DNA from 3 places in the Ensifer adhaerens genome. Region 1 is predicted to be linked to each of the others. Evidence: predicted binding sites of a transcription regulator. Region 1 holds the regulator's gene; each other region holds the start of a gene.
The links. The regulator PhoB, encoded in region 1, activates phosphate uptake and scavenging genes when phosphate is short. The targets are predictions, from matches to a motif close to TGTCATNNANCTGTCAT.
Positions count from the first base shown of each region.

Region 1 (9,837 bases):
CCGCACCAAGGCGGATTTCGACGAGGTCGTCGAGACCAGTCTGCAGAAGGCCGGTCTGTGGAACGAGGTCAAGGACCGCCTGCACGAGCCGGGCACGGGGCTTTCCGGTGGCCAGCAACAGCGACTGTGCATTGCGCGCGCCGTTGCCGTTAGCCCGGAAGTGATCCTGATGGACGAGCCCTGTTCGGCACTCGACCCGATTGCGACCGCCAAGGTCGAGGAACTCATCCACGAACTGCGCACGAACTTCACGATCGTCATCGTGACCCACTCGATGCAGCAGGCCGCCCGCGTTTCGCAGCGCACCGCCATGTTCCACCTCGGCAATCTCGTCGAGGAGAACGACACCGACAAGATGTTCACCAATCCGGATGACCAGCGCACCCAGGATTACATCATGGGCCGCTTCGGCTGAGGCCAATTACGGCTGCAACAGTAACTGGAAAGCGCCTGTAAGGATCGACGATCATGTCCATGCATATCATGTCCGCCTATGACGAAGAATTGAAGTACCTGACGCGCCGCATCTCGGAGATGGGCGGTCTTGCCGAGCAGATGGTTGCCGAATCCGTTCGCGCCCTGGTCAATTCCGACCTGGCTTTGGCGCAGAAGGTGATCTCGGACGACACCATTCTCGACGATGCCGAGCGCCAGATCGGCGAGAAGGCGATCGTCACGATCGCCAAGCGCCAGCCGGTCGCCGCCGACCTTCGCGAGATCATGGGGTCGATCCGCATCGCCTCCGATCTGGAGCGTGTCGGCGACCTCGGCAAGAACACCGCCAAGCGCGTGATCGCGGTTGCCGGTTCCGGCATTCCGCGCAAGCTCGCACGCGGTCTCGAGCACCTTGCTGAGCTCGCTCTGGTGCAGCTCAAGGAAGTGCTCGACGTCTACGCCTCGCGCTCGCCGGAAAAGGCCAACAGCATCCGTGAGCGCGACGAGGAGATCGATGCGATCTACACCTCGCTGTTCCGCGAATTGCTGACCTACATGATGGAAGACCCGCGCAACATCACGCCCTGCACGCATCTTCTGTTCTGCGCCAAGAACATCGAGCGTATCGGCGACCACGCTACCAACATCGCCGAGACGATCTACTACATGGCGACGGGTGCCCAGCCGGAAGGCGAGCGTCCGAAGGATGACAACACGTCGACGTTGGGCTCGGTCAACGACTAGGTTGGAGCGGGATGCGAGGGGAAGCTGCCTACACTCTTCTCCATCCCTTTCTAGCGCCGAACGCGCGTTCGCAATGCATGCCCCATGAATATCATCCGGTCGCGGCTCCGGTCGCGGCCCCGAATTCCTGTATCTGAAGCACGCGGCTTTCGCACCGTCTTTGAAAACGGCGGTTGTGCTCCAGATTTAGAGTGTCTGAGCGCCGGACGGTCCACTGGACCCACACGGCACTCACGGTAAGGAGTGGTTACCTGATGTTGCCAAAAATCGCCGTGGTCGAGGACGAAGAGGCGCTGAGCGTCCTGCTGCGTTACAATCTGGAAGCGGAAGGCTTCGACGTCGATACGATCCTCAGAGGTGACGAGGCGGAGATCCGGCTTCAGGAACGTCTGCCCGATCTCCTCATTCTCGACTGGATGCTGCCCGGCGTCTCCGGCATCGAGCTGTGCCGTCGGCTGCGCCAGCGCCCGGAAACGGAGCGGTTGCCGATCATCATGCTGACGGCGCGCGGCGAGGAGAGCGAGCGCGTTCGTGGTCTGGCGACCGGGGCAGACGACTATGTGGTCAAGCCGTTCTCGACGCCGGAGCTGATGGCTCGCGTCAAGGCGATGCTGCGCCGGGCGAAGCCTGAAGTGCTCTCGACGTTGCTGCGCTGCGGCGACATCGAGCTCGACCGGGAAACCCACCGCGTTCATCGCCGTAGCCGCGAAGTTCGCCTGGGGCCGACGGAGTTCCGCCTGCTGGAGTTCCTGATGTCCTCTCCGGGCCGCGTTTTTTCGCGTTCGCAGCTGCTGGACGGGGTCTGGGGTCATGACATCTATGTCGATGAGCGCACCGTCGACGTCCATGTCGGCCGCCTGCGCAAGGCGTTGAACTTCTCGACCATGCCCGACGTCATTCGCACGGTCCGCGGCGCCGGATACTCGCTCGAGAGCTGAGAAAGACGACTTGAAGCCAATAAAAAAGGGGCCAGTCGGCCCCTTTTCCTTTTGTTCCCGTGCGGCGCCTCAGCGCATCCGACGGCGCTCGGCCGAGGGCTGGTAGGCAAGCCGTGCATGGAAGCTGCAATAGGGCGAGGATTCCGGCGAGTCATTGCCGCAGAAGTGGAACTCTTCCTTCAGCGGGTCGCCGATCGGCCACTTGCAGGTGCGCTCGGTGAGCTGGGTCAGCTCGAGGCGGCGCGACATCGGCACGACCACGTCGGTGCTGATGCTGAAATCCTGCTCTGCCACGAGATCGACTTCGATCTCTTCCTTGAGAACCGTGGCGCCGGACGGGCGGGCAACGGTGCGGGTCGCAACGCGCGCGGCGTAGTTCGGTGCGCGCGGGGCCGAGGTCGGCCGCTTCGGACGGGCCGCAGCGGTGGTGCTGCCGCCAGCCTTGGCGCGTCCCGGGAGGCTCAGGCGATGAACCTTGCCGATGACAGCGTTGCGGCTGACACCGCCGAGCTGTGCCGCGATCTGGCTAGCGCTCAGGCCCTCGGACCAAAGCTTCTTCAGTTTCTCCACCCGCTCGTCAGTCCAGTTCATTTCTGCACTCTCCGTTCTCAGCGTTGGGGATGGCAGAATCCCTCACCGCACCCCGGCTGAACCCCGAGGCTGCAAACGCGATAACTCTTTTGGTGACTAGGTCCGCCGCATGCGTCTAGTAATTGAATGTTAACGTACTGACCGTCGGACTCCGTGGCAAGAGTCCGGGGAATCGAGCCGAATCGAATTCGTAGTTTTCCCCAACTTGCTCGATCAGCGTTGCATTTTTGCAAGCCCTTCCGACTGATTTTTTCGCCGCAGGGAAACGGGCCTTGTCATCGCGCTGCAAGGCTTGGTTTTGTTGACATTGCAGTGCGAAATGGGAATAGTGCCTGCGCCGCCGCAAGGCGGCATTTTTGATTTTTATCGGGCCGCACGAAGCCGCGGGATCGATGCCGACTGGAGTGAAGGAGAGCCTCGCATGACTGCAACCACGCCGCTTTATGATACCTACATGCGCGCGCCGTTGCGTTTCGAGCGAGGAGAGGGCGTGTGGCTGATTGCCGAAGATGGCTCGCGCTACCTCGACTTCGCTGCTGGCGTTGCCGTGAACTCGCTTGGTCATGCGCATCCGCACCTCGTCGAGGCGCTGAAGGCACAGGCCGAGAAGGTCTGGCACCTTTCCAACCTGTACGAGGTTCCGGGTCAGGAAAGCCTTGGGCGTCGCCTGGCAGCCGTCACCTTTGCCGATCGGGTCTTCTTCACCAATTCCGGTGCGGAAGCGCTGGAGTGCGCGATCAAGACGGCGCGGCGCTATCACTTCGCCAAGGGGCAGCCCGAGAAGTTTCACGTCATCACCTTCGAGGGTGCCTTCCATGGCCGCACCATCGCGACGATTGCGGCCGGCGGCCAGCAGAAATACATCGAAGGTTTCGGGCCGAAGGCGCCGGGTTTCTACCAGGTTCCGTTCGGTGACATCGCAGCCGTCAAGAATGCGATCACCGAGGAGACTGCGGCGATCCTGATCGAACCGATCCAGGGCGAGGGCGGCATTCGTCCGGCGACCAAGGAGTTCATGCAGGAATTGCGCGCGCTCTGCGACGAGTTCGGCCTGCTCCTGATCCTCGACGAGGTTCAGACCGGCGTCGGCCGTACCGGCAAGCTATTCGCCCATGAATGGTCGGGTATCCGCCCGGATATCATGGCCGTGGCCAAGGGCATCGGCGGCGGTTTCCCGCTCGGCGCTTGCCTTGCGACGGAAGAGGCGGCTGCCGGCATGGTGGCGGGCACGCATGGTTCCACCTATGGCGGCAATCCGCTGGCCATGGCCGTCGGCAACGCCGTGCTCGACGTCATCCTCGCGGACGGCTTCCTCGCCCATGTGCGTGATGTCGCGCTCGTCTTCCGCCAGGGCCTTGCCTCTCTGAAGGACCGCTTCCCGGATGTCATCGAGGACATCCGCGGCGATGGCCTGATGCTGGGCATCAAGGTGAAGGGGCCCTCGGCCGATCTCCTGAAGGAAATCCGCGCCGAGAAGCTCCTGGCCGTCCCGGCCGGCGACAACGTATTGCGCCTGCTGCCGCCGCTGACGGTGACGGCGGAGGAAGCGCGCGAGGGTCTCGCACGCATCGAGCGCGCTGCCGAGGCAGTGCGCAAGGCCGGCGGCAACGCTGCCGCTTAACGGATAGGACCGACGCCGACACAGGGTGTTAGAATGATCTTCGTGCGTTCACGCGGAATGCGTGGCGCACCAGGGATCGATTTTTCAGACAGGAACCGAGTACGATGGCAGGCACCAGACATTTTCTCGATCTTTCGGCCATGACGGCCGCCGATCTCCGGACGATCATTGACGATGCCCGCGTCCGAAAGGCGGCGACCAAGGCCGGAACCGCCGAGAAGCCGCTCGCCGGCAAGATGCTGGCGATGATCTTCGAAAAGCCGTCGACCCGTACACGCGTCTCCTTTGATGTCGGCATGCGCCAGCTGGGCGGCGAAACCCTGTTTCTTTCGGGCACCGAAATGCAGCTCGGCCGCGCCGAAACGATCGGCGACACCGCCAAGGTCCTGTCGCGCTATGTCGACGCGATCATGATCCGCACCACCGACCATCGTCGTCTTCTGGAGCTGGCCGAGCATGCGACAGTGCCTGTTATCAACGGCCTGACCGACGATACGCATCCTTGCCAGATCATGGCCGATATCATGACCTTCGAGGAGCATCGCGGACCGGTGAAGGGCAAGACGATCGCCTGGACCGGTGACGGCAACAATGTGCTGCACTCGCTGATCGAAGGCTCCGCCCGTTTCGGCTATCGGATGAACATGGCCGTGCCGCTGGGTTCCGAGCCGCAGGACAAGATCCTGAACTGGGCCCGTAACAACGGCGGCGAGATTCTGCTGTGTCATGATGCCGAGCAGGCTGTCGCCAATGCCAACTGCGTTGTTACCGACACCTGGGTGTCGATGAACCAGGAGCACCGCGCCCGCGGTCACAACGTCTTCCAGCCCTATCAGGTCAACGAGGAGCTGATGAAGCGTGCTGCGTCCGATGCCCTTTTCATGCACTGCCTTCCGGCGCACCGCGGCGAAGAGGTGACCGACGAGGTGATCGACGGCCCGCAGTCGGTGGTCTTCGATGAGGCTGAAAACCGTCTGCATGCGCAGAAGTCGATCATCGCCTGGTGCATGGGCCTCGTCTAAGCGGCTTGCAGGTACGAGCGCTGCGCGGCCAGCCGATCGCGTAGCGCTTCGGTAGGCGCGTGGCTGGCTATTGACATTGCCGCAGCGCGACACGATCTAGGCGGCAAGCGGGGCGCTCCTGGCAACAGTGAAGCGCTGACTGCCATGGGTGGTGTGCAGCGCAATGGCGAACGGCACATGCCCGGTGGACTATCCGTTCATCGCGGGATCAATTGAGACAGCGGGCACGTTGCGCCGAGGGATAGGAATGTCCCTGGCGCAATGCAGTTGGCTGATGCAGGGAGCAAGACATGACTGACATGACGCCAGGGCTTGGTGAGTTCGACTTCGCCGGTGACGATCACGTCGTGCCTTTCCAGGTGGAAGGCCTCGATGTGCGGGGGCGTGCCGTACAGCTCGGCCCGATGCTCGACGCTATCTTGGAGCGCCACAACTATCCGCTGCCGGTCGCGCGGCTTGTTGCCGAGACCGTCGTCCTCACGGTTCTGCTCGGCACGTCGCTGAAGTTTGAAGGCAAGCTGATCGTCCAGACCAAAGGCGACGGTCCAGTCGATCTGGTGGTTGCGGATTTCTCGACGCCCGACCGTGTGCGCGCATATGCCCGCTACGATGCGGACGCGCTGGCCGTTGCCGAGAAGGATGGCCGCACTCGCTCGCACGAGCTGCTCGGAAAGGGCGTGCTCGCCTTTACCATAGACCAGGGCGCTCACACTCAGCGCTACCAGGGCATCGTCGCGCTGGACGGCGCCACGCTGGAAGAAATCGCCGGCGTCTATTTCCGCCAGTCGGAGCAGATTCCGACGAAGGTCAGGCTCGGTGTTGCTGAGCTGCTCGATCGCGATGAAAACGGCAAGCCGCGCCATCGTTGGCGTGCCGGTGGCATGGTCGCCCAGTTCCTGCCGGAAGCGCCTGAGCGCATGCGCCAGCCCGACCTTTCCGGCGGCGACGGCGATGATGGCGAAAGCGTCTTCGAGGATGACGATCTCTGGGCGGAAGCCAAGGTGATGGTCGAAACGATCGATACCGACGAGCTGACGGACCCGATGGTCGGAACCGAGCGGCTGCTCTACCGGCTGTTCCACGAACGCGGCGTTCGCGTCTATGAGCCGCAGGCGGTCTTTGACCGTTGCAGCTGCTCGCGCGAGAAGCTTCGTTCCGTGCTCGCCAATCTGGAAGCGGACGATCTCGAAAGCACCCTCGAGGATGGCGTTGTGAAGGTGACCTGCGAGTTCTGCTCCACCACCTACCGTTTCGAAGCAAGCGAAGTGCGTCCGCAGTAGCGGGCGCCTCCGGTCATTTGGCCGGGGTAGCTATTTGAGGCACGCAAATCCCGACGGAAAAGCGCCTCACTCTTAATCCTGGAATTGCTTTAGTTCAGGGTGCGCACGAGCCCGGGTGAATCGAGCGAGAAGGCGGGGATGGCCACGTTGAAGGTCTCTCCGCCTTCCGCTTCCATGCTGTAGTGGCCGAACATCACTCCCGACGGTGTATCCAGCGGGCAGCCCGACGAATATTCATAGGTGTCACCGGGATTGAGCAGCGGCTGTTCGCCGATCACGCCGGGGCCGCTGACCTCGTCGACCTGTCCATTCTCATCGGTGATATGCCAGTAACGGGTCATCAACCGGACGGCTGCGTCCGAATGGTTCGATATGACAATGCGATAGCCCCAGACATAGCGGCCGTCATCGGGATCCGACTGCTCTTCGAGATAGTACGGCTCCACCGTAACTTCTATGTCGCGGGTCAAAGCGCGATACATGGGCAACACCTTGCTTCAGGTCTTCCAGGGTATTCTACAGCAAGATGGTTTCGTCAAGAATAACGGCAAGATTGTGCATACCCATTCCTGGGCAATGGCTTGCGGGAATCCCGATCGGCTGTTTGAGCCCTCGACACCGCTGGTAACGCCACCTTGGATGGCAGCGCTGCCGGAGCATGAGTGCCGCGGGGGATCGACGGCCGCCGTCCTGTCGCGGCGGCCGCATCTTTCGTTGCCTCAGGCTTTGACGGCCTTGAGCGCGCGGGCGAAATCCTCGACGACGTCGTCGCTGTCTTCGATGCCGGCCGAGAAGCGCACGGTACCGGCGGAAATGCCGAGTTCTTCGCGGGCTTCGTCCGTCAGGTTCTTGTGCGTCGTCGTCGCCGGATGGGTGATCAGGCTCTTGCTGTCGCCGAGATTGTTGGAGATGCGCACGATCTCCAGCGCGTTCTGCAGCGCGAAGGCCGCGTCCTTGCCGCCCTTCAGTTCAAATGCGACGAGCGTGGAGCCGCCGGTCATCTGCTTGGCGATGATGTCGGCCTGCGGGTGATCCTTGCGGCCGGGATAGATGACCTTGGCCACCTGCGGCTGCTCCGCAAGGAAGTCCGCGACCCGGCGGGCCGTTTCCGTCTGTTGGCGCACGCGCAGCGGCAGAGTCTCTATGCCCTTCAGCAGCGTCCAGGCATTGAACGGCGACATCGCCGGGCCCGTATGACGGAAGTAGTCGTGCAGGTTCTCGTTGATCCATTCCTTGTCGGAAAGCACGACTCCGCCGAGGCAGCGGCCCTGGCCGTCGATATGCTTGGTGGCGGAATAGACGACGATATGGGCGCCGAGTTCCAGCGGCTTCTGGAAGAGCGGCGTGGCGAAGACGTTGTCGACGACGACCTTGGCGCCGATCTGGTTGGCGAGCTTGGCGACGCCGGCGATGTCGATGACTTCGAGGGTCGGGTTGGTCGGGCTTTCCAGGAAGAAGACCTTGGTGTTCTTCTGGATCGCCTTTTCCCAGTTTGCGAGGTCGCGGCCGTCGATCAGCGTGCATTCGATGCCGTATTTCGGCGCCAGCGTCTCCACCACCCAGCGGCAGGAGCCGAAGAGGGCGCGGGCAGCGACGATGTGGTCGCCGGCCTTCAGCTGGCAAAGGATCGCCGCGGAAACGGCAGCCATGCCGGAGGCTGTGGCGCGCGCGTCTTCGGCGCCTTCCAGCATGCACATGCGCTTTTCGAACATGTCATTGGTCGGGCTGCCGTAGCGGGCGTAGATGAAGCCTTCGGTCTCGCCCTTGAAACGGGCTTCTGCCGCTTCGGATGTTTCGTAGACGAAGCCCTGGGTGAGGAAGATCGCTTCGGAGGTTTCTCCGTGCTGGGAGCGGGTGGTTCCGCCGTGAACAAGTTGCGTTGCAGGGCGCCAGTTTTTGCTCATGTGACGATCACTTTCAAAAACAAAAAAACCGGCCGCGAAAACGGGCCGGTTTGACACCCGGCCTTTTTAGCTACTTGTTTAACGTGGCTGCAAGCCGACCGGCCAAATCACCACGGGATAAAGCTTCAATACTGCTAGGGTGCGCTTGCGTCAATTCCCGTAGTTTGGTTTTGTCTCGCAACTGAAAAGAGGACTGCAATGGGCCGCGACACTGGGATTTTGGCCGACCGCGCGATTGCCGCGCTGTTCGAAACGGGGCGCCTGAAGAGCGAGAGGCCGTTGGATGCCGATCAGATCCAGCCGGCAAGCCTCGACCTGCGTCTTGGCGCCAAGGCTTTCCGCGTTCGCGCGAGCTTCATGCCCGGCCCGTCCCATCTGGTCGCGGACAAGCTCGACCGCTTGAAGCTGCACGTGGTTGATCTCACCGATGGCGCAGTGCTGGAGACCGGTTGCGTCTACATCGTGCCGTTGATGGAGAGCCTGGCGCTACCTTCGGACATGTCGGCTTCGGCCAATCCGAAGAGCTCGACCGGCCGTCTCGACATCTTCACCCGCGTCATCACCGACCGCGCCCAGGAGTTCGACAAGATTCCGGCCGGCTACAGCGGTCCCCTCTATCTCGAAATCAGCCCACGCACCTTCCCGATCGTCGTGCGCCGCGGTTCGCGGCTCTCGCAAATCCGCTTCCGCATGGGCCAGTCGCTGCTGTCGGAGCAGGAGTTGCTCGCGCTGCATGAAAGCGACGTGCTGGTGGCGAGTGAGCGCCCGAATGTCAGCGGTGGCGGCATCGCGCTGTCGATCGATCTCAAGGGTACTGGCCCGGACGGCCTGATCGGCTACCGCGGCAAGCATCACACCGCGGTCATCGACGTCGACAAGAAGGCGCAGCACGCGATCTTCGACTTCTGGGAGCCGCTCTACAGCCGTGGACGCGACGAGCTGATCCTCGATCCGGACGAGTTCTACATTCTTGTCTCGCGTGAGGCGGTGCATGTGCCGCCGCTCTATGCCGCCGAGATGACCCCGTTCGACCCGCTGGTGGGTGAGTTCCGCGTGCATTATGCGGGCTTCTTCGATCCGGGCTTCGGCCATGCCTCCGCCGGCGGCACCGGCAGCCGCGCGGTGTTGGAGGTGCGCAGCCACGAGGTGCCGTTCATCCTCGAGCACGGGCAGATCGTCGGCCGTCTCGTCTATGAACACATGCTGGAACGTCCTGAGGGCCTCTATGGTCTAGGCGTCGGCTCCAACTACCAGGCGCAAGGCCTGAAGCTTTCGAAGCATTTCCGCGCCGAGTAGGAGATT
Region 1 covers NZ_CP083349.1:154,627-164,463, forward strand. The annotation lists gene pstB (phosphate ABC transporter ATP-binding protein PstB) at 1-415, shown strand, start outside; gene phoU (phosphate signaling complex protein PhoU) at 466-1,179, shown strand; gene phoB (phosphate regulon transcriptional regulator PhoB) at 1,434-2,117, shown strand; gene LAC81_RS00725 (GcrA family cell cycle regulator) at 2,187-2,708, opposite strand; gene LAC81_RS00730 (aspartate aminotransferase family protein) at 3,130-4,329, shown strand; gene argF (ornithine carbamoyltransferase) at 4,434-5,351, shown strand; gene LAC81_RS00740 (Hsp33 family molecular chaperone) at 5,642-6,631, shown strand; gene apaG (Co2+/Mg2+ efflux protein ApaG) at 6,721-7,113, opposite strand; gene LAC81_RS00750 (O-succinylhomoserine sulfhydrylase) at 7,351-8,535, opposite strand; SAM riboswitch at 8,581-8,659, opposite strand; gene LAC81_RS00755 (2'-deoxycytidine 5'-triphosphate deaminase) at 8,734-9,831, shown strand.

Region 2 (9,837 bases), on a different replicon from region 1:
GCACCATCTCCGGCAGGATCTCGGCAGTGTTGCCGAGCAGCCCGACGGACTTCGCTTCGCCGTTCGCAGTCCAGCGGGCAATGATCTCCATCGCCTCGTCCAGCGTCTCAGCCTTCTCGTCGAGGTAGCGGGTGCGAAGGCGGAAATCGATCGAGTCCGGATTGCATTCGACGGCAAGGCACGATGCGCCGGCCATGACGGCTGCGAGCGGCTGGGCGCCGCCCATGCCGCCGAGACCACCGGTCAGCACCCACTTGCCCTTCAGGTTGCCGCCATAGTGCTGGCGACCGGCTTCCACGAAGGTTTCGTAGGTGCCCTGCACGATGCCTTGCGTGCCGATGTAGATCCACGAGCCGGCGGTCATCTGGCCGTACATGGCAAGACCCTTCTTATCCAGCTCATTGAAGTGATCCCAGTTCGCCCAGTGCGGCACGAGGTTGGAGTTGGCGATCAGAACGCGCGGGGCGTCCTTGTGAGTGCGGAAGACGCCGACCGGCTTGCCGGACTGCACCATCAGTGTCTCGTCGTCGTTCAGGTCCTTGAGCGTCTCGACGATCTTGTCGAAATCGGCCCAGGTGCGCGCCGCCCGGCCGATGCCGCCGTAGACGACGAGTTCGTGCGGGTTCTCCGCGACGTTCGGGTCCAGGTTGTTCATCAGCATGCGCAGCGGCGCTTCTGTCAGCCAGCTCTTCGCATTGAGCGTCGTGCCCTGGGGGGCGCGCACGTCGCGAATGTTGTGGCGCGGATTGTTCATGGTCATGCCTCGCTCCCTGTCTGTGTCTTGAGGTCAAATGCGATGGTTTCGATGCGGTCCAAGATGGCCTTCAACGGTTCGCGGAGCCGTGCGCTCCGGTCGGCGTCGAGCGTAAATGGCGGCTCTTCGGCGGCCAGATGGGTCGATTGCGCGAGTTCCATCTGGATCGCGTGCACGCCGGTTTCCGGGCGGCCATAGTGGCGGGTGGTCCAGCCCCCCTTGAATCTGCCATTGAGGATGCTGCTGTAACCCTCAGCCACCGCTGCAATATCGGCCGTCGCCTTCTCGATCTCCGGCGCGCAGGTCTTGCCCATGTCGGTGCCGATGTTGAGATCCGGCAGTTTGCCATCGAAGAGGAACGGGATGTGCGAGCGGATCGAGTGGCAATCATAGAGCACGACGACGCCGTGGATCGCCTTGACGCGCTCGATCTCGGCGGCGAGCGCTGCGTGATAGGGCGCGTGGAACGTCCGGAGCCGCTCGGCGATATCGGCTTCAGTCGGCGCCTCTCCGTCTTTCCAGATCGGTTTGCCGTCGAAATCCGTATCCGGGATCAGACCGGTCGTATTCTGGCCGGGGTAGAGACTGACGCCTTCGGGATCGCGATTGGCGTCGATCACGTAGCGGTGGAAGGTGGCGCGAACGACGGTCACCTCCGGCAGAAGGCCATCATAGAGCTGATGGATATGCCAATCGGTGTCGGCGAGGATCTGGCCGTTGTCGTTCAGACGGTCCCAGATCGCAGCCGGCACCTCGGTGCCCGTATGCGGAAAACCGAGGATGACCGGGGAGTTGCCTCGTTTGACTTCGAAGACCGCCATCTCAGGCCTCCAGGCCTGGCAGGATGCCGGCAGAGACGGCAGCGTTCAGGCGGCCGGAGGCGATGAGATCGCCAGCAGCCTTGAGATCATTGGCCATGTAGCGGTCTTCTTCGATCGTCGGCGAAACGGCGCGAAGCGCGGCAGCGGCCTTTTGCAGTTCGGGGCTCGTCGCCAGCGGGGCGCGGAACTCGACGCCCTGGACGGCGGTCAGCGCTTCGATGCCGATGATCGAGAACAGGTTTTGGGTCATCAGCAGCAGGCGGCGTGCACCGTGGCAGGCCATGGAGACATGGTCTTCCTGGTTGGCCGAGGTCGGCGTCGAGTCGACGGACGCCGGATGCGAGAGCTGCTTGTTCTCGGACATCAGCGCCGCCGAGGTGACTTCCGCGATCATCAGACCGGAGTTCAGGCCCGGCTTCTTGGCGAGGAAGGCCGGCAGGCCGTAGGAGAGGGCAGGGTCGACGAGCAGCGCGATACGGCGCTGCGAGATCGCGCCGATTTCACAGACAGCAAGCGCAATCTGGTCGGCTGCAAAAGCCACCGGCTCGGCGTGGAAATTGCCGCCGGAGACGACCGAGTTGTCCGAAAGAACCAGCGGATTGTCGGTGACGGCATTGGCTTCGGTCTCGAGCACGCGGGCGACCGAGCGCAGGAGGTCGAGGCAGGCGCCGTCGACCTGCGGCTGGCAGCGGATGCAGTAGGGATCCTGTACGCGCTCGTCGCCTTCGATATGGCTTTCGCGGATTGCGGAGCCCGCGAGCAACGCCCGCAGCGCAGCTGCCGTATCGATCTGGCCGCGATGGCCACGGAGCGTGTGGATATCGGGATGGAAGGGTGCGGAAGAGCCCATGGCTGCGTCGGTCGACATGGCACCGGTAACCAACGCTGCCTGCGCAGCGCGGTACGCGCGGAAGAGACCTGCGAGCGCGAGCGCCGTCGAGGTCTGGGTGCCGTTGATCAGCGCCAGGCCTTCCTTGGCGGCCAGCACGACCGGCGTCAGGCCGGCGGCGGACAGCGCTTCGGTGCCGGACATGCGACGTCCTTCGAAGAAGGCTTCGCCGTGACCCATCATGACTGCGGCCATGTGGGCGAGCGGCGCGAGGTCGCCGGAGGCGCCGACCGAACCCTTTTCTGGGATGACCGGGATGACGCCTTTTTCGAGCATAGCTTCGATCAGCCGCACGAGTTCGAGCCGGACGCCGGAAGCGCCGCGGCCGAGCGAGACAAGCTTCAGCGACAGGATCAGACGTACGACGTTTTCTGCGAGCGGCTCCCCGACGCCGCAGCAATGGGACAGGATCAGATTGCGCTGCAGCGTCGCGACGTCGGCGCTGTCGATCTTGATCGAGGCGAGTTTGCCGAAGCCGGTGTTGATGCCGTAGACCGGCGCGTTGCCAGCGACGATCTCGGCGATGCGGCCGGCCGCCTTTTTGATGCCAGCGTCAAACGACGGGTCGAGACGGGCGGGTTCGCCAGTCCAGTAGATGGTTTCGAGGTCGCGAAGGGGCACGGAGCCCGGGTGTAGAATGATGGTCATTGACCAGTCCTTTGCCCTCTGAAGATGCGTTCATGAAGTGGATTGAAGCCGATGCGGTAGACGAGCTCGGCGGGATCCTCGATGTTCCAAAGCGCGAGATCGGCCGATTTGCCGACCTCGATGGTTCCTGTCTCGGCGAGCAAGCCGAGGGCGCGGGCGGCTTCACGCGTCGCACCGGCGAGGCATTCGGCAACCGTCAACCGGAAGAACGTCGCCGACATGTTCATGGTCAGAAGCAGCGAGGTCAGCGGCGAAGTGCCGGGATTGCAGTCGGTAGCGATCGCGATATGCGCGCCGGCGTCGCGCAACGCCTGGACCGGTGGCAGGCGCTCTTCGCGCAGCGCATAGAAGGCGCCGGGCAAAAGCACGGCGACCGTGCCGGCCCTGGCGAGCGCTGCGGCGCCTTCGGCGTCGAGATATTCGAGATGGTCGGCCGAGAGCGCGCCGTAGGAAGCTGCGAGCTTGGCACCGCCGAGGTTGGAAAGTTGTTCGGCGTGGAGCTTGACCGGCAGGCCGAGTGCCCTTGCGCGGTCGAAGACACGGGCGATCTCAGCGGTCGAGAACGCGATGCCCTCGCAGAACCCGTCGACTGCGTCGACCAAACCTTCGCCATGGGCCGCGTCAAGGCCTGGCAGAACCACGTCGGTGATGTAGTCGCCGTTCCGCCCCCTGTAGTCGGCCGGCGTCGCGTGGGCGGCGAGGTAGCTGGTGACGACGCGCACCGGACGGAGCGTTTCGAGCTTGCGGGCGGCGCGCAGCATGTTGAGTTCAGCCGTGACGTTCAGCCCGTAGCCGGACTTGATTTCAACGGTCGAAACTCCTTCGCAAAGGAGCGTGTCGAGGCGCGGCAGGGCGCTTTCGACGAGTTGATCGACGGACAGCGCATTGGTTGCCTTCACTGAGGAAACGATGCCCCCGCCGGCGCGTGCGATCTCTTCATAGGTAGCGCCTTCGAGCCGCATCTGAAACTCACGGGCACGGTTGCCGCCATGAACGAGATGGGTGTGGCAGTCGATGAGGGCGGGCGTCATCACGCGGCCCTGGCCGTCGGTTGCTTCGAGGCCGCGTGAGAACTCGGCGGGAAGGTCACCCTCCGGACCGGCATAGGCGATGCGCCCATTGACGACTGCGACGGCTGCATCCTCGACGAGACCAAGCCCCTCGACGGTTTCGCCGAGCGTCACGAGACGCACGTTGCGCCAGATGCCGGATGCCTGATTGCTGGTCGAGATTTGGGTCATAAGGTCGCCTCCACGGGATATAATGTATATACATATTAATTTGTTCCACAAGAGGAAATTTATGGAGCTCTCGGAAAAGGAAAGGGCGATCGGGTCGCCAGACCACGATGAAGTAGCTGAGGAGATTGCTTTAGAAATCTGATTTCGCGGAATATTTCGGCCGGCGGCCGTACCTCCGGCGCATGCAAAAAGAATGGCCCCAAACCTGAGGTTCGGGGCCATTGCCTGGATATCTTGAGAATGCTCGTTGCGATGCGTGCTAGCGACTCGAGGCCTATCGGTCGCGAAGGCGGGCCGCGCTAGGCCGCGTGATCCGCCTTGATACGCAACCGTTCAACGACCTCGACAAAGCGATTGCCGGCGATTTCCAACCGACCGCTGTTATCGATTACGCTGACGCCGGGGCCTGAGGTGACATCGGGCGCCAGGCGGCTGAGGCGTCGTAACACCTCTTCCTCGCTTTCACGGCCGCGTTCGGCAAGCCGTTTCGCGAGCACCGGCGCTTCTGCCGTGACGACGACGACGGCGATTTCGCCGAAGGCTTCGCGGAACGCCGGCAGGGCACCGCGGCTGCCGTTGACGATCGCCGTCATGCCGTTCCGGACATTCTGGAGCACCGCGGACGGGATGCCGTATTTCAGGCCGTGCGCATCCCAGTAGACGGCAAAGGCGCCGTCCTTCTGCATATCGACGAATTCATCCTCCGAGACGCTTTCATGCACTTCACCGCCGGCATCCGACGGGCGGGTGATGACACGACGGACGAAATGCACATCGTGACAGTCGGTAAAATGTCGGGCGGCAAAGCCCATGACGCTGTCCTTGCCGGCGCCGCTCGGGCCGACGACGACGACGAGCGCGCCCTGTTCGTTCGCGCTCATGCGACACGCCGTCCTTCGCGCCAGACGGAGCGTACGACCGGGATGCCTTCCTTGCGGTGCACGCGGGCGATATCGGCGCGCAGGCCAACGGCAACGCGGCCGCGGTCATTGAGACCGACGGTACGGGCCGGCGTCGAGGTCACCATGGCGATCGCTTTCGGTAGGTCGATGGATTCGATTTCGTCCGAAAGTACGAAGGGTGCGTGGATCAGGCTGAATGGCACATAGTCCGACGACAGCACGTCGAGCACGCCGCGCTCCGCCAAGTCGCGGGCAGCGATGTTGCCGGAGTGCGACTTGCCGCGCACGATGTTCGGCGCACCCATGAGTACACTCAGTCCTGCGCGGTGCGAGGCTTCGGCAGCTTCGAAGCTCGTCGGGAACTCGGCAAGCTTGATGCCGAAGCCGATCGATTCTTCGACGTGATCGACGGTCGCGTCGTCATGGCTGGCAATGGTGATGCCGCGGGCGGCGCAATCCTGGGCAAGGGCTGTGCGGTGCGGGCTGGCATATTTTGCCGAAAGCGCCTGCTGGCGCTCGACGAAGCGGGCGAATTCCTCGTCCGAGAAGCCGCGCTTGGATTTGTAGTAGAGCGTGTACTGGTCCATCGTCTGGAACTGGCGCTGACCGGGGGCGTGGTCCATCAGCGAGACGAGCCTGACCTGCGGGTCGCTCTGGAAGTCCTCGTAGTGATCGAGCACGTCGGAGGTCGAAACCTCGCAGCGGAGGTGGATCAGGTGGTCGGCGCGCAGGCGGCCTTCTTCCTTGGCCTGTGCCAGCGCGTCGGCCATGCTGCGCATCTCGCCCTTCTGGAAGCCGCCGTCCTCGTCGGAGCCGAGGCGCAGGCAGTCGAAGACCGTGGTGATGCCGGAGGTGACCACCTGTGCGTCATGAGCCTGAATCGCCGCGATCTTCAACCAGCGTACACCCGGGCGCGGCGAGTAGTGGGCTTCGAGGTGGTCGGTGTGCAGTTCGATGAGGCCAGGGATCAGATAGTCGCCTTCGAAGTCCTCACCGCTGGCAACCGTGCCCTCGGAAATGTCGGCAATCTTGCCGTCGCGGATCAGCACCGAACCGTCGAGGACACTATCCTCGAGGACGATGCGGGCGTTGGTCAAAACCTGTTCTTTGCTCATCTCATGCGATCTTTCGTTGGGTGTCGCTGCCGAGCGGCAGCAGGGAGCGGACAGTAAAGGGTGCGCCGCGCTCCGGTTCGACGAAGAGTGCGACTGACGTAACGTGAAGCGGCTTTCCGATGTGTTCGGCAAAGGTCGTTTCGAGTGCCCGGCGCATGAAATCGCTGTTCTCGGCGGGCACTGGACCGGTCAAGGTCAGATGAAACTGAAATTCTTCGAAAACATAGGGATAGCCCCATTCCCGCAGGTAGCGCCGCTGGCGCTCAGGCAGATTTTCCGGCTTGCGGCGGACGAAATCGGCATCCGACAGCGGCGCGCGGAAGGGATCAAAGCGATGAACAGCGTCCTCGGCGAGGTCCTGCAGTTCTGCGGAAGGAGCCGAAGGAACGAGGGCAAAGAACGGGCCGAGTTGATGGAGAACGATCTCCGGGATCTCGAAGGGATCGAGGTCGGCGGCGAAGCATTCGAAGATGCTCAGCAGTTCGTCCTCGTCCCGGCCTTCTGCAAGCTCGAAGGGGGCTTTCAGCGTGCCGTGAAAGCCGTAGCGCCGTGGATCGCTCGTCAGTGCGCGCTGCACCTCTTGGTCGAGGCCGGCAATCGCCGAGGCATCGAGATCCTCGCCGGTAAAGGCGTCACGGCCAAGCCAACGGGACGCGGTCTGCGACAGCCGGTCGTCCGCCGGCGGCGCGAAATAGATTGCATAGCGCACGGTCTTCACTTTCTTGTAGCGACCGGCCCGCCTGGGCGGCGGGTCGATTGTTTGCGGGATGCGATGCGCAGCTAGCCGATTTCCATGACAACATCATGATGGCGGACGCGCAAATGCCTGGCAGTCGTCAATGTGCCTTGCTGCCCATCAGGCGCGAACGGCACGCGTTCGAGATGCTGTCGAAAATAAAGACAACCAGCAAGATCAGAAGCACCATGTAGGCGACATTTTCCCAATCGGAATTGGTGCGCATTGCTTCCCAGAGTTTGAGGCCGATGCCGCCTGCACCGACAGCGCCGATGATCGTCGCCGAGCGGGTGTTTGATTCCCAGAAATAGAGGGCCTGGCTGGCAAAAACCGGCAACACTTGCGGCAGCACGCCGAAGCGCTGCACGGCCAGAGGCGCAGCACCCACCGACTTCACGCCCTCGCGCTGTTTGTCGTCGATGTTCTCCAGCGCCTCCGAATAAAGCTTTCCAAGCGTTCCCGTGTCGGTGAAGAAGATCGCCGAGATACCCGCCAGCGGTCCCGGGCCGAAGGCGCGGGTGAAGAACAGCGCCCAGATGAACATGTCCACCGATCGCAGGAAGTCGAAGAAGCGCTTGACCAACTGATTGGTCATAAAGCTCGGCGTGATGTTGCGGGCGGCAAGGAAGCAGAGCGGGAAGGCGATCAGCGACGCAAAGAGCGTGCCGACGAAGGCCATGACGACGGTCTGCAGGAGCTTCGTCCAGACATCCAGATGCTGCCACTCGGCATTGTAGAGGATGTTGTTCCAGGCGAGTGAAAGATTGGAACGCGCCGGATCGATCCGCTCGCCGGACATGATGAGCGAAGCGACTTCGCCGTAGCTCTTGCCGAAGAGGGGCGAGCTGGTGTCGAAGAGGAAATTCGCCCAGCCGAAGAAGCGGTTGCGGATGGAAACCTCGTCACCTTCGACCTCGGCCCAGCCGGTGGCGCCAAAAGCAAGCACGATCTTCTCGCCGGGGCGCTTCTGCGTTGCCCAGGTGGGCAGCGTGCCCTGCGGTGTCACCCTGTCGGCGCCGTCTACGGCCATCACCAAGGTCTCGCCGCCATGGGTTGCCTTGACCAGGCTGTCGGCGATCTCGACCCTGGTCGAGCGGTCATAGGTAACAACGACGCGCGTCAGCACCTCTTCCGTTCGGGTTTCGACCCGGTTCGGAGCTTCGACGGTGGTCGCGCCCCCCAGTGCAGAGCCTGGCGTCATGAAGCTGAAGGAAGAGCTTGCCTTCGGCGTTGCCGCCTGTGTTGCCGATGCCGGAATTTCAACGCGGCGCGTTACCGTTTCCTTGTCGAGTTCGACCCAGTCCGGACTGGGGTTCGGTCCGAGCGGCGAATTTCGTTGATAATTGAGGCTCATCGTCCGGTCAGGGGCGATGTGGATTTCCGGGCGTACCTCGTAGGAAACCCAGTCGGCGAGGTAGGTGCCGGCGATGCCCCAGTTGGCATTGCCCAGCACCTGTCCGATCGAGAAGAACCACCAGCTGAAGATGAGATATACGATGATACCGCCGGTAACCGCTGCCGTGCGTACGCGCTTGGAGGTAGAGGATTTCAGGAGTTCTGGATGGCGGTTCGCGATCGCATCCATTTCCATCGGGTTCAATCGTGTGGTCGTGGTCATGCGTGCACCTACTGGGCCAGCTGGAAGGACTGTTCGCCAACAAGGCGACGGCGGAGCCAAGCGGAAAACTGGTCGACAGCGAAAATGGTCGCGAAAAGCAGAATGACGATCGCAAGCGTTTTCGCCTGGTGGCCCTGGCCGATCGAGAGGCGCAGCAACTCGCCGATGCCACCGCCGCCGACGGCGCCGATGATGGTCGAGGCGCGCACATTAATCTCGAGGCGCAGGAGGAAATAGCTGGTGAAGTTCGGCAGTACCTGCGGCACCATGCCGAACCAGACGCGCTCGATCCAGTTGCCGCCGGCGGCGCGCAGGCCTTCGTCGGGTTTCATGTCGGCGTTTTCGACCACTTCGTAGAAGAGCTTGCCGAGCGCACCGATCGTATGGATCGAGACCGCAGCGATCGCGGGAATGGGCCCGAGCGAAAGGATCGCGAGGAAGAAGCCGGCAATTACGACTTCCGGAAAGGCGCGCAGGATCTCCATGATGCGGCGAACAATGCCACGGATCCAGGGGTTGGGCATCAGGTTGCGCGCGGCGAGGAAGCAAAGCACGAAGCCGAGTGCGGTGCCGATGACAGTGGAGAAGATCGCGATGTTCACGGTCTCCAGCATCTTGTGCACATATTCGGGAATGTAGAAGCTCTCGGTCAGGTAGAGCCGGCCTTCGGGATAGTTGTACTTGAAGCTGCCGTCGTCATAGGGCGAGGGCAGGTCGAACATGGCGCGGAAGATTTCCAGCCCGTCACGCGGCGCGAGGTCGCCGACGAAGTCTAAGAAATGCGGCAGGCGATCGAAGAACTTGCCGGCGTTGGAATCGTTGGCGAACCAAAGCGAGCCCGAAAGAGCCAGGAAGAGAACGCCGAAGCCGAGCCAGGAATAGAGCCTACGGCGGGAACTGAGTTCCTGCCAGTGGCGCTCAATGACGGCGCCGTTGTCGCTCAGATGCCGCGGGAGCAGGGAAGTTGCCATGATCGTTCCGGCTCGCGCCGGCCTCTATGGCATTTCCAGGAAAGCGCCATGCGGCCTTCCATCAGGAAATGCGTGAAAACTAAGCGATAGACATCCGCTGAGGATGGGCGCGGAACACCCCTTCAAACAAGGAAACGCTGGC
Region 2 covers NZ_CP083350.1:2,726,019-2,735,855, forward strand. The annotation lists gene hutU (urocanate hydratase) at 1-754, opposite strand, end outside; gene hutG (N-formylglutamate deformylase) at 757-1,575, opposite strand; gene hutH (histidine ammonia-lyase) at 1,577-3,112, opposite strand; gene hutI (imidazolonepropionase) at 3,109-4,353, opposite strand; gene phnN (phosphonate metabolism protein/1,5-bisphosphokinase (PRPP-forming) PhnN) at 4,653-5,234, opposite strand; gene LAC81_RS32510 (alpha-D-ribose 1-methylphosphonate 5-triphosphate diphosphatase) at 5,231-6,370, opposite strand; gene LAC81_RS32515 (DUF1045 domain-containing protein) at 6,372-7,079, opposite strand; gene phnE (phosphonate ABC transporter, permease protein PhnE) at 7,207-8,724, opposite strand; gene phnE (phosphonate ABC transporter, permease protein PhnE) at 8,733-9,695, opposite strand.
Region 2: LAC81_RS32515 (DUF1045 domain-containing protein) is a predicted target of PhoB. The motif match lies at 7,164-7,180, and genes of this name have one in related genera.

Region 3 (9,837 bases), 1.6 Mb from region 1:
GTATCCATCGCCGTCACGCCGGAGAGATCGAACTGCGTGACGCCATCGCTCTTGCGTGCGAGGCCATCGAGCTTCTTTGCCATCGCTTCCGCGGTTTCGTGCCGCCAGGTGCCCGTGAAGACATAGCTTCGCCCACCGGCACTTTCGGCCAGTTCGACATCGGCGGTAAGCTTGCGGGCGGATTGCGTCACGTGGTCTCGGTTTTCCTGATTTGCGATCGCATAATCCCTTAAATCAGAATCGACCTAAGGACAGAATTATGCAGCAGACCTAAAGTGTTACAGCGGCCTTTGTGCGTCTCAACGCGCGGCGCCGTAAAGATTCGTAAATGCTTACACCGTCATAACGGCTCGCACCGTAGCTGTCACCCGCACGTTGGGCCGGCGGCGATGCCGGACCCTCAGATTGCTCGCCGGAGACGCTTTCATGTCACTTTCCCTCGATGCTTCAGTGGAACATTTCCCGATCGCAGGCACCTTCACGATCTCGCGTGGCTCCAAGACGACGGCAAGTGTCGTCACCTGCCGAATCAGCGACGGCACCCACACCGGCGCCGGCGAGTGCGTGCCCTATGGCCGCTACGGCGAAACGATCGAGTCGGTACTTTCCGAGGTTGCCGCCATCCGCCCCCATATCGAGGCAGGCCTCAGCCGCGTCGATTTACAGCGCCAGATGAAGCCGGGTGCCGCCCGCAACGCCGTCGATTGCGCACTATGGGATCTCGAAGCCAAGCAGAAAAACAAGGCCGTTCATATACTTGCAGGCATTCCCTCCCCTCAGGAATTGACCACCGCCTACACATTGTCGCTGGCCGAACCGGATGCAATGCGCGAGCAGGCCGCAAAATACGCCCACCGTGCCCTGCTCAAGATCAAGGTCGGCACGCCGGACGATGCCGCGCGTATCCGCGCCGTACGGGCCGGCGCGCCGAAGAGCCGCATCATTCTCGATGCCAATGAAGGCTGGACGCCGGAAACGCTTGCCTATCATTTTGCGATCTGCGCGGAGGAGCGCATCGACCTGATCGAGCAGCCGCTCCCTGCCGGGTGCGACGAGGCACTGGCGACGATCGCCCGGCCCGTCCCCATCTGCGCGGATGAAAGCGTGCACGCGACCGGCGACCTTGCCGCCCTCGTCGGCCGCTACGATGCCGTCAACATCAAGCTCGACAAGACCGGCGGTCTCACCGAGGCGCTGCGAATGCGCGATCAGGCAACCGCACTTGGCCTGAAGATCATGGTCGGCTGCATGGTCGGCAGCTCGCTGGCGATGGCGCCGGCAATCCTCGTCGCCCAGGGCGCCGATTTCGTCGACCTCGACGGGCCGCTGTTGCTCGCCGCAGATCGCACGCCGGGCCTGCGCTACGAGGCGTCGCTGGTCTTCCCGCCGGAACCGCGTCTCTGGGGCTGAAGGTACCAGGCGGCGCCCGCGAAGCAGCAGCCGGCAAAGGCGACGACCGACATCGAATAGAATCCCTTTACACCGTACCAGGCATAGAAATAGCCGGACAGGAACGTGAAGATCGCGGTGAAGATGCCGGTATAGAAGAAATAGAGCCCCTGGGCGGACGCCTCCTGCGACTCCACCACCCGCTCCACCAGCTTGTGCTGCATGCCCGTGTGCATGATCGCATAGGTGAAGGCATGGAAGCACTGGAGGATGAAGTAGCCGCTGAAGCCGAGATCCATCGGGAAGATGATCCAGCGCACCACGGCGAGAAAGCAGCCGGACAGGATCATCACCCAGACGCTGAACCGACGGCTGATCGCCTTGGCAAAGATGAACATCGTCACCTCAGCCGCCACGCCCGCACTCCAGAGCAGGCCGATTTCGGTACCGCTATAGCCGATGTGCTGCCAATAGATCGCCGAGAAAGCGAAGAGCATCGCATGGCTGGCGTTCACCAGCGTCACACCGATCAACAGCAGTTGCAGGTCGAGCTGTCGCAGCGACTTCGGCGGCGGCTCCGTGAGCGCGGTGATCGGTGACGGCCGGCGGGGCTTGCCGACCCGGGGTGCCCCATACGCCATGGCGATGGTCAGCCCGAACCCGATCGCCATCGCCGGCAGCACCATGTCGCTGCCGAAGATACCGACCATCCAGCCGCCGAGCATCGTCGCGCCGATGAACGCAACCGAACCCCAGAGCCGCATATGGGCGTAGTCGAAACCCCAGCGGCGCACGCCCGAGAGCGCAATCGCCTCGACGATCGGCACATAGGGCGAATAGACGGCCGATTGCAGTGTGTAGATGACCAGCACCGGCCAGAAGTCGCGGAAGTAGAAGAGCACCAGGGCGGTCGCCAGCGACAGGCACCCGGACCAGATCAGCACGATCGCACGCTCGCCGAGACGGTCGGCAATGACGCCCGCGATCGGCGCGGTGATGACGCGCACGAACATCGGCAGCGCCAGCACGACGCCGATCTCGAAGTCGGTCATCGAGAGCGTGCTGAGCCACATCGGAAAATACGGCATCGCGAAGCCGTTGACGATCAGCGGCGCGCAGAAGAGCAAGGCGATGCGAAGCGCGAAATGGCGCGGCGGAGGGCCCACATATGCGGGCGCTGAGGAGGGAATCATCGGCTGACCTGGATGGCTGTACGTGATCTCTAGCACAGCCCGGGCATGCCTCGCCATAACCTAGTTTTCGCGACAGGACCGGCCTGCCGCCTCTGGGGTCAGGCGGCGCGCTGGGTCAGCAATTGCGCAAGCAGCTTGTCGGCTTCGCCCTCGAGGGCACCGCCGCGCATCTGGTGCCAGGTGATGAGCTCCATCGTGCCATCGTGGTGCTCGGCAATCGCGGTACAGCTTTCCACCCAATCGCCGGTGTTGATGTAGCGGATATCGCCGATGTCCTCGATGACGGCATGGTGGATGTGTCCGCAGATCACGCCCTGTGCGTCGTAGCGACGGGCCTCGTCGGCAACCACCTTCTGGAACTCGCCGATGAAGTTCACAGCATGCTTGACCTGGAGCTTGGCCCAGGAGGAGAACGACCAATAGGGCATGCCGAGACGACGGCGGATGGCGGCCAGGCCGATATTGATGGCGATCGCCGTGTCATAGGCCCAGTCGCCGAGGTAGGCCAGCACGCGGGCATTGCGCACTACCACATCGAACTCGTCGCCGTGCAATATGAGATACTTGCGGCCGTCGGCGCCCGCGTGGAGATAGCGCTGCGCCACCTCGATGCCGCCGAAGTGCACGCCGGGAAAATCGCGCAGGAACTCGTCGTGATTGCCGGGGATATAGACGATGCGCGTACCCTTGCGCGCCTTGCGCAGCAATTTCTGGACCACGTCGTTGCAGTTCTGCGGCCAGTACCAGCTGCGCTTCAGTCGCCACCCGTCGACGATATCGCCGACAAGCACGATCGTTTCGGCTTCGTGGTACCGCAAGAAATCAAGCAGGTAGTCCGTCTTGGCGGCCTTGGAGCCGAGATGGACGTCGGAGATGAACAACGTCCTGAGCTTTCGTACGGAGTTGTCTTGCTGCGCCGCCGTCATGCCAGCCTCGTCTCTGGTTACGCTTCCTGCCTCCGTGAAAACCAGACTCGTGTTTCAGGAAGATGACATGAGCGCCTTGCTGCCTGTCCGGCTCCCGAAATCAGCACGGCAAAACTGTACCTCGCTCCGAATTCATGCCAAAAGGCACGACCACGAATGAGGAATGTGAGAGCATGAACACGGGCGACAAAACGAAATCCCAGACAGGTCCGGCCAGCGGCGACATCGACCAGCAGGCCCTTTTCTTCCACCGTTACCCTCGCCCGGGAAAGCTCGAAATCCAGCCCACCAAGCCGCTCGGCAACCAGCGTGACCTGGCGCTTGCCTATTCGCCGGGTGTGGCAGCACCCTGTATCGCCATTCGCGACAACCCGGAAACGGCTGCGGATTTCACCGCCCGTGCCAACCTGGTTGCCGTGATCTCCAACGGCACGGCCGTGCTCGGCCTCGGCAATATCGGTCCGCTGGCTTCCAAGCCGGTGATGGAAGGCAAGGCGGTTCTCTTCAAGAAGTTTGCCGGCATCGACGTCTTCGACATCGAAATCGACGCGTCGAGCATCGAGCGCATGGTCGACGTGATCTCGGCGCTGGAGCCCACCTTCGGCGGCATCAATCTTGAAGACATCAAGGCGCCCGAGTGCTTCGAGGTCGAGCGCCGCCTGCGCGAAAAGATGCAGATCCCGGTCTTCCATGACGACCAGCACGGAACTGCCATCATCGTCGCCGCCGCCATCCTCAACGGCCTGGAACTCGCCGGCAAGGACATCGCCAAGGCGAAGATCGTCACCTCCGGCGCTGGCGCGGCCGCACTTGCCTGTCTCAACCTGCTCGTGACGCTCGGCGCCAAGCGCGAGAACATCTGGGTCCACGACCTCGAAGGCCTGGTCTACAAGGGGCGCGAAGTGCTGATGGACGAGTGGAAGTCCATCTATGCGCAGGACAGCAGCAACCGCGTTCTCGCCGACAGCATCGGCGGCGCAGACGTCTTCCTCGGCCTGTCCGCCGCAGGCGTGCTGAAGCCGGAACTGCTGGTCCAGATGGCCGAAAAGCCGCTGATCATGGCGCTTGCCAACCCGACGCCGGAAATCATGCCGGAAGCCGCCCGTGCCGCCCGCCCGGACGCGATGATCTGCACCGGCCGCTCGGACTTCCCGAACCAGGTCAACAACGTTCTCTGCTTCCCGCACATCTTCCGCGGCGCGCTCGACTGCGGCGCAAGCACGATCAACGAAGAAATGAAGATGGCGGCGGTCCGCGCCATTGCCGGTCTCGCCCGCGAAGAGCCGTCCGATGTTGCCGCCCGCGCCTATTCCGGCGAGACCCCGGTCTTCGGCCCGGACTACCTGATCCCCTCGCCCTTCGACCAGCGCCTCATCCTGCGCATCGCGCCGGCCGTCGCCAAGGCGGCTGAGGAAAGCGGTGTCGCCACCCGTCCGATCCAGGACTATGACGCCTACCTCGACAAGCTGAACCGCTTCGTCTTCCGCTCGGGCTTCATCATGAAGCCGGTGTTCGCGGCCGCCAAGAACGCCCAGAAGAACCGGGTTATCTTTGCCGAAGGCGAAGACGAGCGCGTGCTGCGCGCCGCTCAGGTGCTGCTCGAAGAGGGTACTGCCCGCCCGATCCTGATCGGCCGCCCGCAGATCATCGAGACCCGCCTGCGCCGCTACGGCCTGCGCATCCGTCCCGATGTCGATTTCGAAGTGGTCAACCCCGAGGGCGATCCGCGCTACCGCGACTATGTCGAGGACTACTTCGCCCTCGTCGGCCGTCTCGGCGTCATCCCGGAAGCCGCCCGCACTATCGTGCGAACCAACACGACGGTCATCGGCGCACTTGCCGTCAAGCGCGGCGAAGCCGATGCGCTGATCTGCGGCGTCGAAGGACGCTACTCCAGGCACATGCGCGACGTTTCGCAGATCATCGGCAAGCGTGAAGGCGTGCTCGACTTCTCGGCCTTGAGCCTGCTGATCTCCCAGCGCGGCGCCACCTTCTTCACCGACACCTATGTAAGCTACTGCCCGAGCGCCGAGGAAATCGCCCAGACGACTGTCATGGCCGCGCAGGAAATCCGCCGCTTCGGCATCACGCCGCGTGCAGCCCTCGTCTCGCACTCGAACTTCGGTTCGCGCGATTCGGAAAGCGCCACCAAGATGCGCAAGGCGCTTCAGCTCGTGCGGGAACTGGCGCCCGATCTCGAAGTCGACGGCGAAATGCATGGCGATGCAGCGATCTCGGAAGCGCTGCGCCACCGCGTCATGCCAGACAGCAGCCTGTCTGGCGAAGCCAACCTCCTGGTCTTCCCCAATCTCGATGCCGCCAACATCACGCTCGGCGTCGTCAAGACCATGACCGACAGCCTGCATGTCGGCCCGATCCTTCTCGGTTCGGCGCTTCCCGCGCACATCCTGTCGCCTTCGGTCACGTCGCGCGGGGTCGTCAACATGGCGGCTCTCGCGGTCGTCGAAGCCAGCCATCCGGGCTGAAATGATACCGCGGAGATCGCCTTCGATCTTCGCGGAGTTCGGGCGCCGCACCGGCGCCCCCAATGCCATATCCAGGCGCCGCGCAATCGTTGAGCGCGGCGCTCTATCGCCCGAGAATCACAGCGGAATCATCCTCTACCGCAGGCTCGCGCAAACCGACCGCGACGGTCGGCAATCGAAAATTGCAAAATTGGTATTACACACCAAACAGGTAAGTTTGCGCTGGACAAAAGGTGAACCCCTAACCATGCTGGAGCCTCGGACGAGATTCGGTGTTGTGGCATGACTGAGCAGCAGGCTGTCCTCGACATGCTGGAAATCCTGGAATGCGGCGGCTGTGTCGAGCCCGCTCATTTCTTTACGTTGATGCGCCGCACGTTCCGCATCGCCCATCTCCTGTATCTGGAAGCCGAGCCCTACGCGGACGAACTCAAGATCTGCCGGCTGCATCACACCTTCGGTGCCTATGCCGCAGAAATCTACCGGTCGCGCGGCCTTCATCGAATCGATCCCATACTGAAACTGGCGCTTGGCGGCGTTCGCCCGGTGGAGTGGACGATGGCGCGACACCGCTTCGCGGACTGCGAGCCGCTGTTCCAGGCGGCGCAGGAGATCGGTCTTTCGACCGAGGGCGTCGCCCTGCCGCTCCCCTCACCGGCCGGCCGGATGGCGATGCTGGCGATCAACGTCAACATGCCGGCTGACGAGTGGACGATCTATCGGCGCCATCACCTGCGCGATTTCCAGCTCGCGGCGAATCTCTTCCACGCCGCCATGCTGGAGCACGGCGCGATGGCCGGCAGCATTTCGACCCGCGACATGCGGCTCACCGGCCGCGAGACCGAGGTTTTGACCTGGGCCGCTGCCGGCAAGAGCTATTGGGAGATCGCAACGATTCTCGGCATTTCCGAGCGCACCGTGCGCTTTTTCATGACCAATGCGAGGCGCAAGCTCAATGTCGTCTCCAATACGCAGGCTGTTGCCCAGGCCGTCCGCCATGCGCTGATCCCCACCGTTTGACGCAGCTCGCGCCAAGCCCTCCAAAAAACCCCTCGAAATCTAGTGGGAAAGATCGCTGATTTAAACTGTCACTACCGACAGTTACGCGACCGCCGCCGGCCTGACAGCATCCGCCCATCCCCAAACAAGGATGGAGAAAAAGATGATCAGGATCCTGAACGGAAAGACCCGCGCACAGCACCCGCAGGCAGTCGACGATATGTTTCGGCTGCGCAAGCGCGTCTTTCACGATTTCCTGAAATGGGATGTGCAGACGGACGGCGAGTGGGAAATCGACAACTACGACAAGGCAAATCCGCTCTACGTGCTCTCCTATGCCCCCGACACCGGTCGTCTGCGTGGCGCGCTACGGCTGCTGCCGACGCTCGGCCCCAACATGCTGGACGACACCTTCCCGATCCTGCTCGGCGACAATCCGGAAATCCGCAGCGCCTCGGTATGGGAATCGAGCCGCTTCTGCATCGAGCCGGAGATTTCGCAGGACCGCGCCTCGAATCAGGTCACCGTTGCAGCGGCCGAATTGATGTGCGGCGTCGGTGAGCTCGGCCTCGCCTCCGGCATCAGCCATATCGTTACGGTTACCGACGTGTTCCTGGAGCGCATGTTCCGCCGCATGGGATGCCCCGGCGAGCGCATTGCCGAACCGCATCGCATCGGCTCGGTCTTTGCCGTTGCCGTTGCCTGGGAAGTGAATGAAAACTTGCTCCAGCGTATGAAAGCGGTTGCCGCCATCGAAGGCACTGTTCTCGAACGTCCGATGTCGCTGGAAACCGCCCGCGCCGCTTGAGCGCTTCGCTCAGCCGGACCCGTTAACGCAAACCGCCGCTTGTCGTTGCACGATCACCGACAAGCTCTATGATGGAGGTGAAACAGGAAATACCGCTGGCAGCCGCCCATATCAGAAGGCCGGCGTCGAGCGGTTGCAGGAAGAGACTTCGCCCGTGTTCCCGCGCTTGAAACACCTCGCTGCGGTGCTTGTGCCGTTTGCCCTGGTCGGTGCCGATCCTTCGCTGGCATCGACCGTGTGCGACCGGCTGAACACCCGTCTTGCGCAGCTGCCTGACATCGTCTCCAGCAATGCCGACGCCCGTGACTATGCGAGTGCGATCTCCCGCCAGAACATCGAGCTGCGCAGGGCGAAGAACGACCGCCGCCGTGCTGCCTGTGGTGGCGGCAGCGTCGTCACCTTCGATGGCGGCAACCCGGATATCTGTGGCGAACTCGACGGCCTCATTGCCGAGATGGAAGACAATCTGCGCATGCTGAAATCGGAGCGCGAGCAGATTGTTGCCGGGGGCAGCCAGGACAGCCGTCGCCGCATCCTTGCCGCGCTGGAGATCAATGGCTGCTATGGCGACCGCGAAGAGTTCGCGAGCGTCGACCCCGAAGAGCCCGAATCGCACCGCAACATCATCGCCGATCTGCCGCCTGACGACGCCTACGGCCCGATGCTTGGCGAAGACGGCTATGCGCCGCAGGAACGCTACTACAGCGGCACGCTGCGGACCATGTGCGTGCGCACCTGCGACGGCGCCTTTTTCCCGATCTCCTCGGACGCCACGCCGGCCGATTTCCCGCGGGACGAACAGGCCTGCCGGGCGCGCTGCCCGGGCGCTGAAACCGAACTCTATTTCCATGATATCAACACGGAAGAGAGCGATCAGATGGTCTCGGCCGTGACGGGCCGGCCCTATACCGAAATGCCGAATGCCTTTGCCTATCGCACCCGCGGCGTCAGCAAGCCCGGCATGTGCGGCTGCCAGATACCTCAGACCGCCGCAACCTCGCCGAAGACGACCGGCACCAAGATCGGTGACGACCAGTCGTCCATCGTCGTGATCGAAACCAGAAAGCCGGCGGAGACCACGACTGCCAAGGCACCGCCCGAGGAGCGGCCCTACGATCCGTCGAAGAGCAAGGTGCGCGTCGTCGGCCCGACCTTCCTGCCGCAACAGGAAACCTCGATCGACCTGAAGCACCCGAAGGGACCGGCCTATCAGCCGGTCCAGAACTGATCCCGGCGCGCCATCTCAAAGCGCGCCGCGATCTTCAGATTCGCTCATTGCGCTTCAAGTTCTCGATATCTCGCATGTCGCTGTCGAAAAACCGCTGCCCATTTTGGCGCAACGGGCTTTAGGAACGCTCGCTGCAGTTCCCCCAGCCTTCCTCGAACACCAGTTCTTCCAGCGGCAGACGCTGCCGCCATCCCTTTACCGCCAACTCCGGTTGTTGGTAGAGGCGATCGACATAGCCGAGGCAGAGCCAGGCGACGATCTCGATGTGACCAGGGATGCCGAGGATCGCCTTGATCTCCGCCTCGTGGAAGATGCTGACCCAGCCGACACCGACACCTTCGGCGCGCGCGGCAAGCCACAGGTTCTGCACGGCGCAAACCGTGGAATAGACATCCATCTGCGGATTATGGGTACGGCCGAGGACGACGGCGCCGCCGCGCGTGCGGTCACAGGTGACGCAGATGCTGAGCGGCGCCTTGCGAATGCCTTCGAGTTTCAGCGAACGGTACTTCGTCTGCTGTTCCGCCTCGAACATCAAGGCGGCCTCGTCGTTGGCGCGGCGAAAGGCCTGCCAGACGCGCTCACGCGTTTCTTCCGCTCGCACCAGCACGAAGTTCCAGGGCTGCATGAAGCCGACAGACGGCGCGCTGTGCGCAGCCGTAAGCAGGCGTTTCACCAAATCGTCGGGAAGAGGTTCTGCGAGAAATTCGTCGCGCACGTCGCGGCGTGTTTCGATGGCGCGGTAGACGGCCTCCCGCTCGTTGCGCGCGAAGGCACCGGCAGCCGCAAGGCCGCCCTTCGGTTCAGT
Region 3 covers NZ_CP083349.1:1,793,550-1,803,386, forward strand. The annotation lists gene LAC81_RS08795 (ABC transporter permease) at 1-191, opposite strand, end outside; gene dgcA (N-acetyl-D-Glu racemase DgcA) at 427-1,410, shown strand; gene LAC81_RS08805 (MFS transporter) at 1,362-2,582, opposite strand; gene LAC81_RS08810 (UDP-2,3-diacylglucosamine diphosphatase) at 2,681-3,508, opposite strand; gene LAC81_RS08815 (NADP-dependent malic enzyme) at 3,682-5,994, shown strand; gene LAC81_RS08820 (helix-turn-helix transcriptional regulator) at 6,277-7,014, shown strand; gene LAC81_RS08825 (acyl-homoserine-lactone synthase) at 7,157-7,801, shown strand; gene LAC81_RS08830 (DUF2865 domain-containing protein) at 7,956-9,029, shown strand; gene bluB (5,6-dimethylbenzimidazole synthase) at 9,148-9,837, opposite strand, start outside.
Region 3: LAC81_RS08810 (UDP-2,3-diacylglucosamine diphosphatase) is a predicted target of PhoB. The motif match lies at 3,560-3,576, and genes of this name have one in related genera.